2 regions of the Kribbella sp. NPDC023855 genome follow, and region 2 is predicted to be linked to the other one. Evidence: riboswitches for the same ligand, from Rfam matches in the RefSeq annotation. Region 2 holds a riboswitch; the other holds the start of a gene.
The links. A riboswitch is a leader RNA that binds a small molecule or an ion and turns the genes downstream of it on or off. The one in region 2 is predicted to bind cobalamin.

Region 1: linked by a shared signal. The riboswitch ahead of AB0F51_RS06845 (iron chelate uptake ABC transporter family permease subunit) and the one ahead of AB0F51_RS02010 (magnesium chelatase subunit D family protein) in region 2 are both predicted to bind cobalamin.

The regions. Positions count from the first base shown of each region.
Region 1 covers NZ_JBFAAA010000002.1:230,175-235,458, reverse strand. Annotated here, with positions in the region: gene AB0F51_RS06855 (thiamine pyrophosphate-dependent enzyme) at 1-938, shown strand, start outside; gene AB0F51_RS06850 (hypothetical protein) at 963-1,928, shown strand; cobalamin riboswitch at 1,925-2,109, shown strand; gene AB0F51_RS06845 (iron chelate uptake ABC transporter family permease subunit) at 2,457-3,461, shown strand; gene AB0F51_RS06840 (iron chelate uptake ABC transporter family permease subunit) at 3,458-3,715, shown strand; gene AB0F51_RS06835 (PLP-dependent aminotransferase family protein) at 3,680-5,179, opposite strand; gene AB0F51_RS06830 (hypothetical protein) at 5,233-5,284, shown strand, end outside.
Region 2 covers NZ_JBFAAA010000001.1:443,474-448,757, forward strand. Annotated here, with positions in the region: gene cobN (cobaltochelatase subunit CobN) at 1-516, shown strand, start outside; gene AB0F51_RS01995 (hypothetical protein) at 572-1,753, opposite strand; gene surE (5'/3'-nucleotidase SurE) at 2,222-2,977, shown strand; cobalamin riboswitch at 3,548-3,691, shown strand; gene AB0F51_RS02005 (hypothetical protein) at 3,647-3,922, opposite strand; gene AB0F51_RS02010 (magnesium chelatase subunit D family protein) at 4,095-5,284, shown strand, end outside.

The DNA.
Region 1 (5,284 bases), on a different contig from region 2:
ACGGCTGTGACGTGCTGTTCCTGGTCGGGACCGACTTCCCGTACCGCGACTTCCTGCCGACAGGGAAGACCGTCGTACAGCTGGATCTGCGGGGCGACCACATCGGTAGGCGGGTGACGGCCGACCACGGGCTGGTCGGACATGCGCAGCCGACCCTGGCGCAGTTGCTGCCACTCCTGGAGCAGAAGAGCGACACAGGTCACCTGGACAAGGCCAGAGCGTCGTACGCCGCCTGGCGGAAGCGGCAGCAGCAGTTCACCGACCCTGCCTTCGACCGCAAGCCCAAGGGGCTGCTGCGGCGCAAGGTGGACAACCCGGATGCCCGGGTCCGGCCTGAGCTGCTGGCGGCCGCGGTTGACCGGCACGCGGCCGACGACGCGTTGTTCACCACCGACACCGGGATGTCGACGGTGTGGCTGTCGCGGTTCGTCCGGATGCGCGGCGACCGGCGGCTGGTCGGCTCGTACAACCTGGGCTCGATGGCCAACGCGATGCCGCAGGCGCTCGGGATGTCGGCGCTGGACCGCAACCGGCAGGTGGTCGCCTTCTGCGGTGACGGCGGGCTGTCGATGCTGCTGGGCGATCTGATCACCGCGGTGTCCTACGAGCTGCCGGTGAAGCTGGTGGTCTTCAACAACGGCCGGCTCGGCATGGTGAAGCTGGAGATGGAGCAGGTCGGGCTGCCGGAGTACGGGACCGAGCTGGCCAACCCGAACTTCGCGGAGGTCGCCAAGGCGATCGGGCTGACCGGCTTCCGGGTGGAGCAGCCCGGGGAGGTGGAGGGTGCGGTGGAGCAGGCACTCAAGACGCCGGGGCCGGTCCTGATCGACGTACTGACGAATGCCGACGAGATCTCGGTCCCACCGTCGCCGACCGTCCAGCAGACCTGGGGCTTCGCAATCGCCAAGACCAAGGAGTTCGTCGAGAGCCGCGAATAGGGCCAAGAAGTAGGCTCTGTGATCATGCGTACTCGTTCGGTGGTGGCTCTGCTCGGCAGTACTGCGTTGTTGGCCGGTTGTGGCGGCCCTGGTGGCGAGACCGCGCCCAGTGTCCCGCCACTCGTGTCCATCAGCACTACCCCGACTGAGACGCCTACACCGAGCGCGACGCCGAGTACGCCGCCTACCGCCAAGGTGGCGGAAACCCTGTGCGTGCGGATGGACCAGACGCTGGTGCAGACGACACTGGGCGTCCCGGTGGTGCAGATCCAGCTGAAGCCGCCCCCGGCGGAGTTCGGCTTCCCGACGTACGACGTGTGCCAGCTGGGGCTCAGCACGAGCCCAACCGGTCCCGTACTGCGGGTTGGCACGTCTGTCATGCCGGCGACTCCTGCGGACCTTGCCGCGGCCCGCAAGGCGTACGACGCGACCAAGGGCGAGCCGGCCAAGCCGGTGACGGTCGGCCAGGGTGGGTTCGGGACCAGCCGGTTCGTGGTGTTCCTGCTCGACGGGAAGCTCCGCAAGGTCAGCGGGCCGGCCGCGACGCTGGCGAAGTACGTAGTACTGGCCAACGAGGTGGCTCAGCAGGCTGACGGGCTGCCGGAGCCCGGGCCGCTCATCACCCGGCCGGAGTGCGAGCGCGGGACGCCGGCCGCGGCGAAGGTGATGGGCGCGGAGGCGGCCCTCCGGCGCGACGGCCAGACCGACGTGGGCGACATCGTCTGCGGCTGGATCACCAAGACCCGCGTGCTCTACACGACTGCCCGCCGGGTCGCCGATGCGGAAGCCGTCATCGCCCCCACCCGCAAGGCCGCCACCTCCCTCTCGATCCCCTTGGGCGACGAGGGCTACGTAGACACCGCCACCGGTCGCACCCTGATCCGCGTAGGGACCGGCAAGATCGTCGAGCTGGTCCCCCTCCCCGCCGGCACCGCCGACAAGGACGACATGGTCAAGCTCGCGCTCGCCACCTCCTCGCTCTACCGGTAGGTTGGCGGGGCCGTGGTGTTCGGGAAGCCGGTGTGATGCCGGCGCGGCCCTCGCCACTGTGATCGGGATGTACGTGGGTTGTTCCATTTCGGAGACCACTGGTCAGCACTGACTGGGAAGGTCAGACCCGCGAGCGCGGTACCCGTCAGCCAGGAGACCGGCCACAGCGCTGTCACACCGTCCACGAGGTGCTGGAGGCGCGCGTGAAAACGCTGGCTGCTGCTGCGCCAGCGGGTGTTCGCGGCGTACCAGCCGGCCATCGAGCTGGCGCACGCACTGGGCTGCTCAGCCAGGAACCCCGACTTCGTGCTCTCCGGGTTCAACGACGTCTCCAGCGCCACGGGCAGCGACTCGAGCGCAGGTCCAGCCGGAGGTCCAGAAGATCCTGGCCAACCCGGCCTACGCCAATCTCAAAGCGGTCCGGAACAAGCGCGTCGTACCGTGGCTGTTCGCCCATCACTCGGCGGGTGTCCGTGGCGCCAACTCCACCGAACTGATCGCGAAACTGATCCACCCCGACCTGGTCAAGTGACTCGGTCCTGGAGTGGCCGGGCCGCCGGTCTCCTGGCGGCCTGCGGGTTGTTGCTGGCCGTAGTGGTGCTTTCGCTTGTCGCAGGCAACCAGTGGTTCGGCCCGCACGACGTCTACGTCGCAGCGGCGGACTTCACCGGATCGGACAAGGACCGAGTGATCCGCTACTTACGCTTTCCCCGTACTGCGGCAGGCCTGCTGGCCGGCGCGGCACTCGGCCTGGCAGGCGCCGTGATGCAGGGGATCACCAGGAATCCACTGGCTGATCCTGGCATCCTCGGTGTCAACGCGGGCGCCGCACTGGCAGTCGTGGCTGCGATCGGCCTGCTCGGCGTCCAGTCGCTGACCGGCTATGTCTGGTTCGCGATGGGTGGCGCACTGATCGCGACCGTTGTTGTCTACCTCGTCGGCTCGGCCGGTCGCGGTGGCGCCACACCGGTGAAGCTCGCCTTGGCCGGCGCTGCGCTGACCGCGCTGCTCGGATCGATGACCTCGGCAATCACCTTGCTGGATCTGTCCACCCTGAACGAGTTTCGCTTCTGGGTCGCCGGCTCGTTGACCATGGCAACCAGCTCGATCATCGTCCAGGCCCTTCCTTTCATTGCTGTTGGCATTTTCTTGGCACTGCCCCTGGGACGTTCGCTCAACCAGCTGGCGCTCGGCGACGACCTCGCTGTCACGCTGGGAGCCAGAGTCGGCCTGGTCCGCGTCACGGCCGCCCTCGCCGTCGTACTGCTGGCCGGTACTGCGACCGCAATGGCCGGGCCCATCGCCTTCGTCGGACTCGCGGTCCCTCACGTGGCAAGGGCTCTGGCCGGTCCCGACTATCGCTGGATCCTTCCGTGGTCCCTTGTTCTAGCGCCAACCGTTCTGCTGCTGGCTGACATCGTCGGCCGACTGGTCGCCCGGCCCGACGAGCTGCAGGTCGGCATCATCACTGCCCTGATCGGCGCCCCGCTGTTCATCGCCCTCGTCCGCCGCCGCAAGCTGGCCGAGCTGTGAAGACATCGAGCGTCGTGGTCGCCGCGATCGCCTGGGCTGCCACCGCCGTGATCGCGGCGGTCTCGCTCACCCTGGCCGGACGCGTCGCCGGACTGCTGCCCGCCGGCGCCATCGGTGCCCTCCTGGTCGTCGCCTCGGATCTGCTGGCCCGCGAACTCTTCGCTCCCATCGCGCTTCCGGTCGGAGTCGTCACCGCGTTCCTCGGCGCTCCCTATCTGCTATTTCTCCTCACCCGAGCGAACCGAGCAGGCTGAGAATGCTTCGCCGATCGTCGCGACAGCTTCCGTGATCTCCGTCGGGGTGCGGGCGGCGTAGCCGAGCACGAGGCCCGGCGACCGGGGGTCCTGGCAATGCCAGGACAGCGGCTGGGTCTTCACGCCCCGATCGAGTGCGGCGGAGGCCAGGGTGAGATCGCTCAGGTCCGTCTCGTCGAAGGTGATGGTGAGGTGCAGACCAGCGGCCGCTCCGTGAACTGTTGCTGCTGGCAAATGGTTGCCGATGGCCTCGATCATCGCGTCGCGGCGGATCCGGTGCCGACGGCGGACGTAGCGGAGCTGGCGTTCCAGCTCTCCCGACTCCATCAGGTGGGCGAGGACGAGTTGTGGCAGGGCCGCGTTGCCGAGGTCCGCCTGCCGTTTCGCGCCGACCAGCGCCTCCCGGTACTGCGGTGGGGGCAGCATCCACCCGATCCGCAACGCTGGGGCGAGCAACTTCGAGACGCTGCCCATGTAGATCACGTGCTCCGCGAGCATCGCCCGCACCGCAGGCACCGGCGGCCGGTCGTACCGGTGCTCCGCGTCGTAGTCGTCCTCGAGGATCAACCCGCCATCAGTTGCCCACTGCATCAATTCCCGGCGCCGTTCACCGTCCAGTACTACGCCCGTCGGAAACTGATGCGCAGGCGTCACCATCACGGCCGGGGCGCCACTGTCGCGCAGTACGTCGACCCGCAGACCGTCCGCATCGACCGGGATCGGCGGTGTCCGCATTCCCCACAGCTGCAGGTGTTGCCGCGATCCGAGCGAACCGGGATCCTCGACCGCCAGCTCGGTGATGCCTTCCCGGCCCAGCACCTGGGCGGCCAGCCCGATCGCCTGCGAGACACCGGCGACGATGATCAGGTCGGCCGGGTCGGCCTTGATCCCGCGATTGCGCGCGAGCCAGTTCGCGACGGCCCGCCGCAGGGCCGGCGTACCGGCTGGGTCTCCGTAGCCGAAGGCTGACGCCGACAACTCGGCCAGTACTGCGCGCTCCGCCTTCAGCCAGGCGGCCCGGGGAAACGCGGCGAGATCGGGGATGCCCGGCGTCAGGTCGATCCGCGCCTCGACGGCTCGCATCGCATCGAAGATCTCCAGCCCGGGCTCGTCGAGCGCGGGACGCCTGGCGAAGGCGCGTCCAGACGCAGCGGAGGTGGTGCCGATGGGCGCGGCCACCACGACGGTACCTGCGCGGCCCCGGCCGCTGACATGACCGTCCTCGGTGAGGCGCTGGTAGGCCTCGGTCACCACACCCCGGGAGACCTGGAGCTCGGCCGCGAGCTGGCGGGTCGCAGGCAGCCTGCTCCCGACGGCGAGCCGCCCGTCGGCGATCGCATCCCGGAAGCGTCCGGCCAGCCAATCGGCGAGCCCACCAGCCGGCGCCTCCTCCGGCCGAAGCTGAAGAAAGTCCGCCCCCGCAACTTTGGACCTACCAATCTCGACCTGATTGGACCTGTTCACCGGACCATTGTGCCGCGAAGTTGGAACTGAGGGAACCGCGAAAGGAGCCGGGCATGGAAGTGATGGTGATAGTCCTGGTGCTGCTGGTGGTGGGGCTCGAAGTGA
Region 2 (5,284 bases):
GACACCCGCGAGCACGACATCATGGATTCCGACGACTACTTCCAGTACCACGGTGGCATGGTCGCGATGGTCCGGCACCTGACCGGCTCCAACCCGAAGGCGTACATCGGCGACTCCGCAGTACCGGCTCAGGTGAAGACCCGGACGCTGGAGGAGGAGACCAAGCGCGTCTTCCGGGCCCGGGTGGTGAACCCGCGCTGGATGGCGGCGATGCAGCGGCACGGGTACAAGGGCGCCTTCGAGATGGCGGCGACGGTGGACTACCTGTTCGGATACGACGCGACGGCCGGCGTGGTCGACGACTGGATGTACGAGACGCTCACCACGGAGTACGTCGCGAACCCGGAGATCGCGGAGTTCTTCCGCAAGTCGAACCCGTGGGCCCGGCACGGGATCGCCGAGCGGCTGCTCGAAGCGGCCCAGCGTGGACTGTGGTCCGAGCCGAGTGCCGAGGCCCTCGAGACGCTGCGCACCGCAGTACTGGAGACCGAAGGCGACATCGAGGACCGTGGCTGAGGTAGGCATCGAGGACCGCGCCTGAGGCGGGCGCGGTCCGGCGTCGGCGTCGGAGCTAGCAGACGTTCATCGTGCTGTTGTCGAGGGTGATGGCGCGGAAGGTGGTGTTCGTTCCGCAGGGGTTCTCGGTCACCCGGGAGTTCCGGACGGTGAGGTTCTGGATCGTGATGTCGCGGTTGTTGGGGAACTCGGTGCGGGCGGCCAGCCGGATCTCCCCGCCGCCGGTGACGGTGCCGCCCACGGCCGCGATGTTCACGTTGTAGCAGTTCTCGACCAGGATGGCGTTGTTGCCGGTGTTCGAGATCGTCACCCGGTCGATGACGGCGCCGCCGCTCTCCGAGACGCAGAAGACGCCCCGACCGCCACCGCGCGCGATGACCGTGCCGACGCGGATGTTGGTCGGGTAGTTGGAGCCGACCCGGCCGTTGCGGTTGGCCATCCGGAACGCGGCGTACCCGGTGCCGGCGCCGGCACCGTCGGCGTCGACCGTCCCGACGGTGGCGTTGATGGTCTGGTTGAGCAACAGGCCGGAGTCGTGGGTATTGCGGGCGGTGACGGTACCGATGGTGAGTCCGTCGACTCCATAAGTCTCGACGCCGTGGGTGCCGGTGCCGGAGACGTACACGTTGTCGATGCGCACATTCTTCGTCCAGCGGGTGGTGTCACCGCGGTTGTCGATCCGGATGCCGAGCCCGCCGGACAGCCGCATGTCCACCTGGCCGATGACGACGTTCGTGACGTTGCGCATGAAGACGCCGTACAGCGGCGCACCGGTCATGGTCAGGTGCTGTACTTCGATGTCGTTGACGTTGCGGGCGTAGATCGGGGCCTTGTCGCCTGTGCCCGAGCCGGTGACGTTGATCGTGCCGCAGATGTCGATGGTGGTGTAGCTCGCTAGCGACACCCGGGCGTCCTTGCTGATCGTGCCCGAGCCTCGGACTACTACGCGCTGCTTGGAGGTGCGGCCCGCGGTCAGGCGGTTGATCGCCGTCTGCATCGCGCTGGCCATGCTGGTGCCGGTGTAGGTGGTCGTGCCGCCGTTCTTCGCCGTCCAGGTGCTGCCGCTGAGGGTCACTTCTGCGTGGTAGGTGCCGGTGCCGCAGTCGGCATTCGCACTCTCGGCCGCCCGCTCTCGCTGCTCCGCCAGACCGGCCGCCTGGGATGCCGTTGGCGCCGCTGCGCCGAGCATTGTTAGGGAGAGCAGCGTGGCGGCAGTGCGCCGTCGAAGAGTGGACATAGGGGCCTCCGAGAAGTGGGCGGGCGGAGTGCTGGGCGGGGCGGGGCTGAGGTGTGGCGGACGGGTTGGCAACCGCTTTCCGCCGCCTCGGATTGTTCCGAGCCCCTCACTCGCCCGTCAAGCCTTCGTAACCGCTTGATCACCATGAGTGTTGGCCGGATCCGGACATCGAGTCTCCAGACGGCTAGCGGGGCGGGGTGGGACAGCAACCGCGGCATAGGAATCCGCCACGCCCCAGGGCTCGAAGCCTGACGGGTTGACTTGCGCATCATCGCGATCGCGACCGGTTGTTCGGAGTTGCTGGGTTGGTGGGCTACCGCGCGCCGACCACCGGGCCCCGGTGGTCGCTCTCATGACGGCGGGGAGCTGACCCGCCGCCGGTGTCTGGAGCGGCGCGAGTCAGTACAGAGGTGTCCGGGGCCGGCGCGAGTCGGTGCCGGGGTGTCTGGGGTGTGATTGGGTTGAGGTATGGCGCCCGAACAGTTGCGAGTCCTGGTCACGAACGACGACGGTTACGAGTCCCTGGGTATCCAGGCGCTCGCCGCGGCCATCGAGGAGGCCGGCCACGAAGTACAGGTAGTGGCGCCCTGGGACGACCAGAGTGGTGTCGGGTCTTCGCGAGCCCGGATGATCGGCCGGCGGATCGCGTCGAAGGTCGGCGAGAACGGGTTCGTCGGCATCGACGGGACACCGGGGATCGCGGTGACGCTGGCTCGGCTGGGCGCCTTCGGGCCGTCACCCGACATCGTCGTGTCCGGCATCAACCACGGTCACAACATCGGCCCGATCCTCCACTCCGGCACAGTCGCCGCCGCGCTGACAGCCGCCACCCAGGGGCTGTCCGGGCTCGCGATCAGCATCGACTCCGAGGATCCCTCGTACTTCGAAACCGCGGGCGCCGTCGCCGCGGAAGCGCTCACCTGGCTCCGGGAGCAGCCGGTCGGCACGGTGATCAACGTCAACGTGCCCGACGTACCGGTGAGTGAACTCAAAGGCGCCCGCTGGGCCCGCCTGGCGCCGTACGAACGCTCCCGCCTGGTCCTCGAAACAACCCCGACCGGCGACCAGCTCATCACCCTGCGAACCCTCCCACCCCCCACCGAACCCGACACCGACGAGTCCCTCCTCCTCGACGGCTACATCACCGTCACCCCCCTCACCGGCGTAACAGAACTCCCCGGCACCTCAGCCGCCACCCACCTATCAGCCACCTTCACCAACTAACACCCACCACCCCGACAGCGGACGCCCCCGGCAGCAACCGCGCACGAGCCACCAACTGAAGAGCAACAAGCGAGGCGGCTCCCCAGAAGGCCGCAGCCGGCTGTGCCGGCAACCCGAGGGCACCCACCCGGGCGGCACGCTGGCCGGGTGGGGTGAGCCGGGGGTGGGCGGCCACCACCCCCTCGCAGTAAGCCCAAGGGGCAGCCCCGGGTGGCGCCGCACGGGCGCGGGCGGCGCAGCCTGGCGCCGTGAGTTAGACGATCGCCCCGCCGCCGCTGCGGGTCAGGCGAGCGCGGACCGCTCTGCCGTCGTCCTCGGATGGAGCGGACTGCCTCGCTTGCGTAACCCGCGTGGCAATTGGTTGCCATCGGTGTGTCGGGCTCTGACGGCGGGGTTCTGCTTGCGTGGGGTGTTCGCGTACTCCGGCGGGGTTGTCCGCGTACTCCGGCGCCGTCACCGGTCGCCGGGTCGGCCTCGTGTGCGTGGCGGAACTGAGTTGCCAGTGGGTTGCTTTGGCGTCGGGGTGCCCGCCGGTGATGACGCTCACCTGCTCCGGGGGCTTCCGGGGTGGGGGTGGTGTGGAATGATCGCCGGGACGGTTGTGGAGGAACACCGGTGACGGCCCTGTCGGGGCTGGATTCCGGGGCGGTCCCGCCACTGTGACCGGGCTCAGGTCCGGAAGCCAGGACATCCGCGATCGTCCGTCAGGGAGCGCTCCGCGCGCCCGGCGTGCCAAGTGCCGAGGCGGGCGTGGACACCCGCAGGACGAAGGGAACCACCGCCCATGCGGTCTGCTCCGACAAATCCCAGCACCCCCGACGCCCGTCCGCTGCCGACGGATCCCGACTCGTCCAGCGACCGCGCGGTGACCACGGAGCCCGGCTCGTCCGGCGGTTCGCCGGTGACCACGGAGTCCGGCTCGTCCGGCGGTTCGCCCCTGACCACGGAGTCTGGCTCCTCCAGCGGTTCGCCGGTGGCCACGGACTCCGGCTCGTCCGGCAACCGGCCGGTGCGGACGGGATCGAGCTCGGCCGGCGGTCGGCCGGTGGCGACGGGGTCCGGCTCTTCCGGCGGTCGGGCGGTGGGGATGGGGTTTCCGTTTACTGCGGTGGTGGGGATGGGGGATCTTCAGCTGGCGTTGATTCTCGCGGCGGTTTCGCCGGCGATCGGTGGCGTGCTGATTCGTGGTGAGAAGGGGACCGCTAAGTCGACCGCGGTGCGCGCCCTCACCGAGATCCTGCCGCCCGTGGAGGTAATCGACGGCTGTCGCTTCTCCTGCGACCCCGCCGCCCCCGACCTCACCTGCCCCGACGCGCCCCACGCTCCAACAGACAGCGACGTACAGCTGAAGGCGGTTTCGCGACCGGCTCGGCTGGTCGAGTTGCCGGTGGGAGCTACCGAGGATCGTGTTCTGGGGTCATTGCATCTCGAGCGAGCACTCTCTGAAGGCGTCACGGTCTACGAGCCCGGCCTGCTGGCGGCCGCGCACCGCGGCCTCCTGTACGTCGACGAGGTCAACCTCCTGCACGACCACCTGGTCGACGTACTCCTCGACGCCGCCGCGATGGGTCGTGCGACCGTCGAGCGCGACGGCGTCTCGATCACCCACCCGGCGAGCTTCGTGCTCGTCGGCACGATGAACCCTGAAGAGGGCGAACTCCGCCCGCAACTACTCGACCGCTTCGGCCTGACCGTCGACGTGGTCGCCAGCCGCGACCCGGCCGTCCGCGTCGAGGTGATGCGCGCCCGTCTCGCCTACGAGGCTGACCCGATCGCCTTCATCAGCAAGTACTCCGGTGCGCAGGCCGAACTGTCCGAGCGCATCGCCAAGGCCAAGTCCCGCCTCTCCGACGTCATCCTCACCGACGCCGCGCTGCGCCAGATCGCCGAGATCTGCGCTTCGTTCGACGTCGACGGCATGCGCGCGGACCTGGTCACAGCCCGTACTGCGGTCGCCCACGCCGCCTGGTCGGGCCGGACCGTCGTCGAGGTGGAAGACGTCCGCGCCGCCGCGAAGCTCGCCCTGCCGCATCGCAAGCGCCGCAACCCCTTCGACGCTCCCGGCCTCGACGACGACCAACTCGAGCAAGCCATCCAGAACAGCACCCCGCCAGACCCCGACCCCGACGACGACCCGGATGGCGGCGGCCCGGAAGGCGGCGGCTCCGACGGCGGCCCGGACGGCGGCTCCAAGGGCGATGGCCCCGAGACGCCGCCACCGACAGACACCGACGATGGCGCCGACGATCCGTCGGACCCAGCCGACAACCGACCCGACGCCTCGAGCGCATCGACCGATTCAGACCA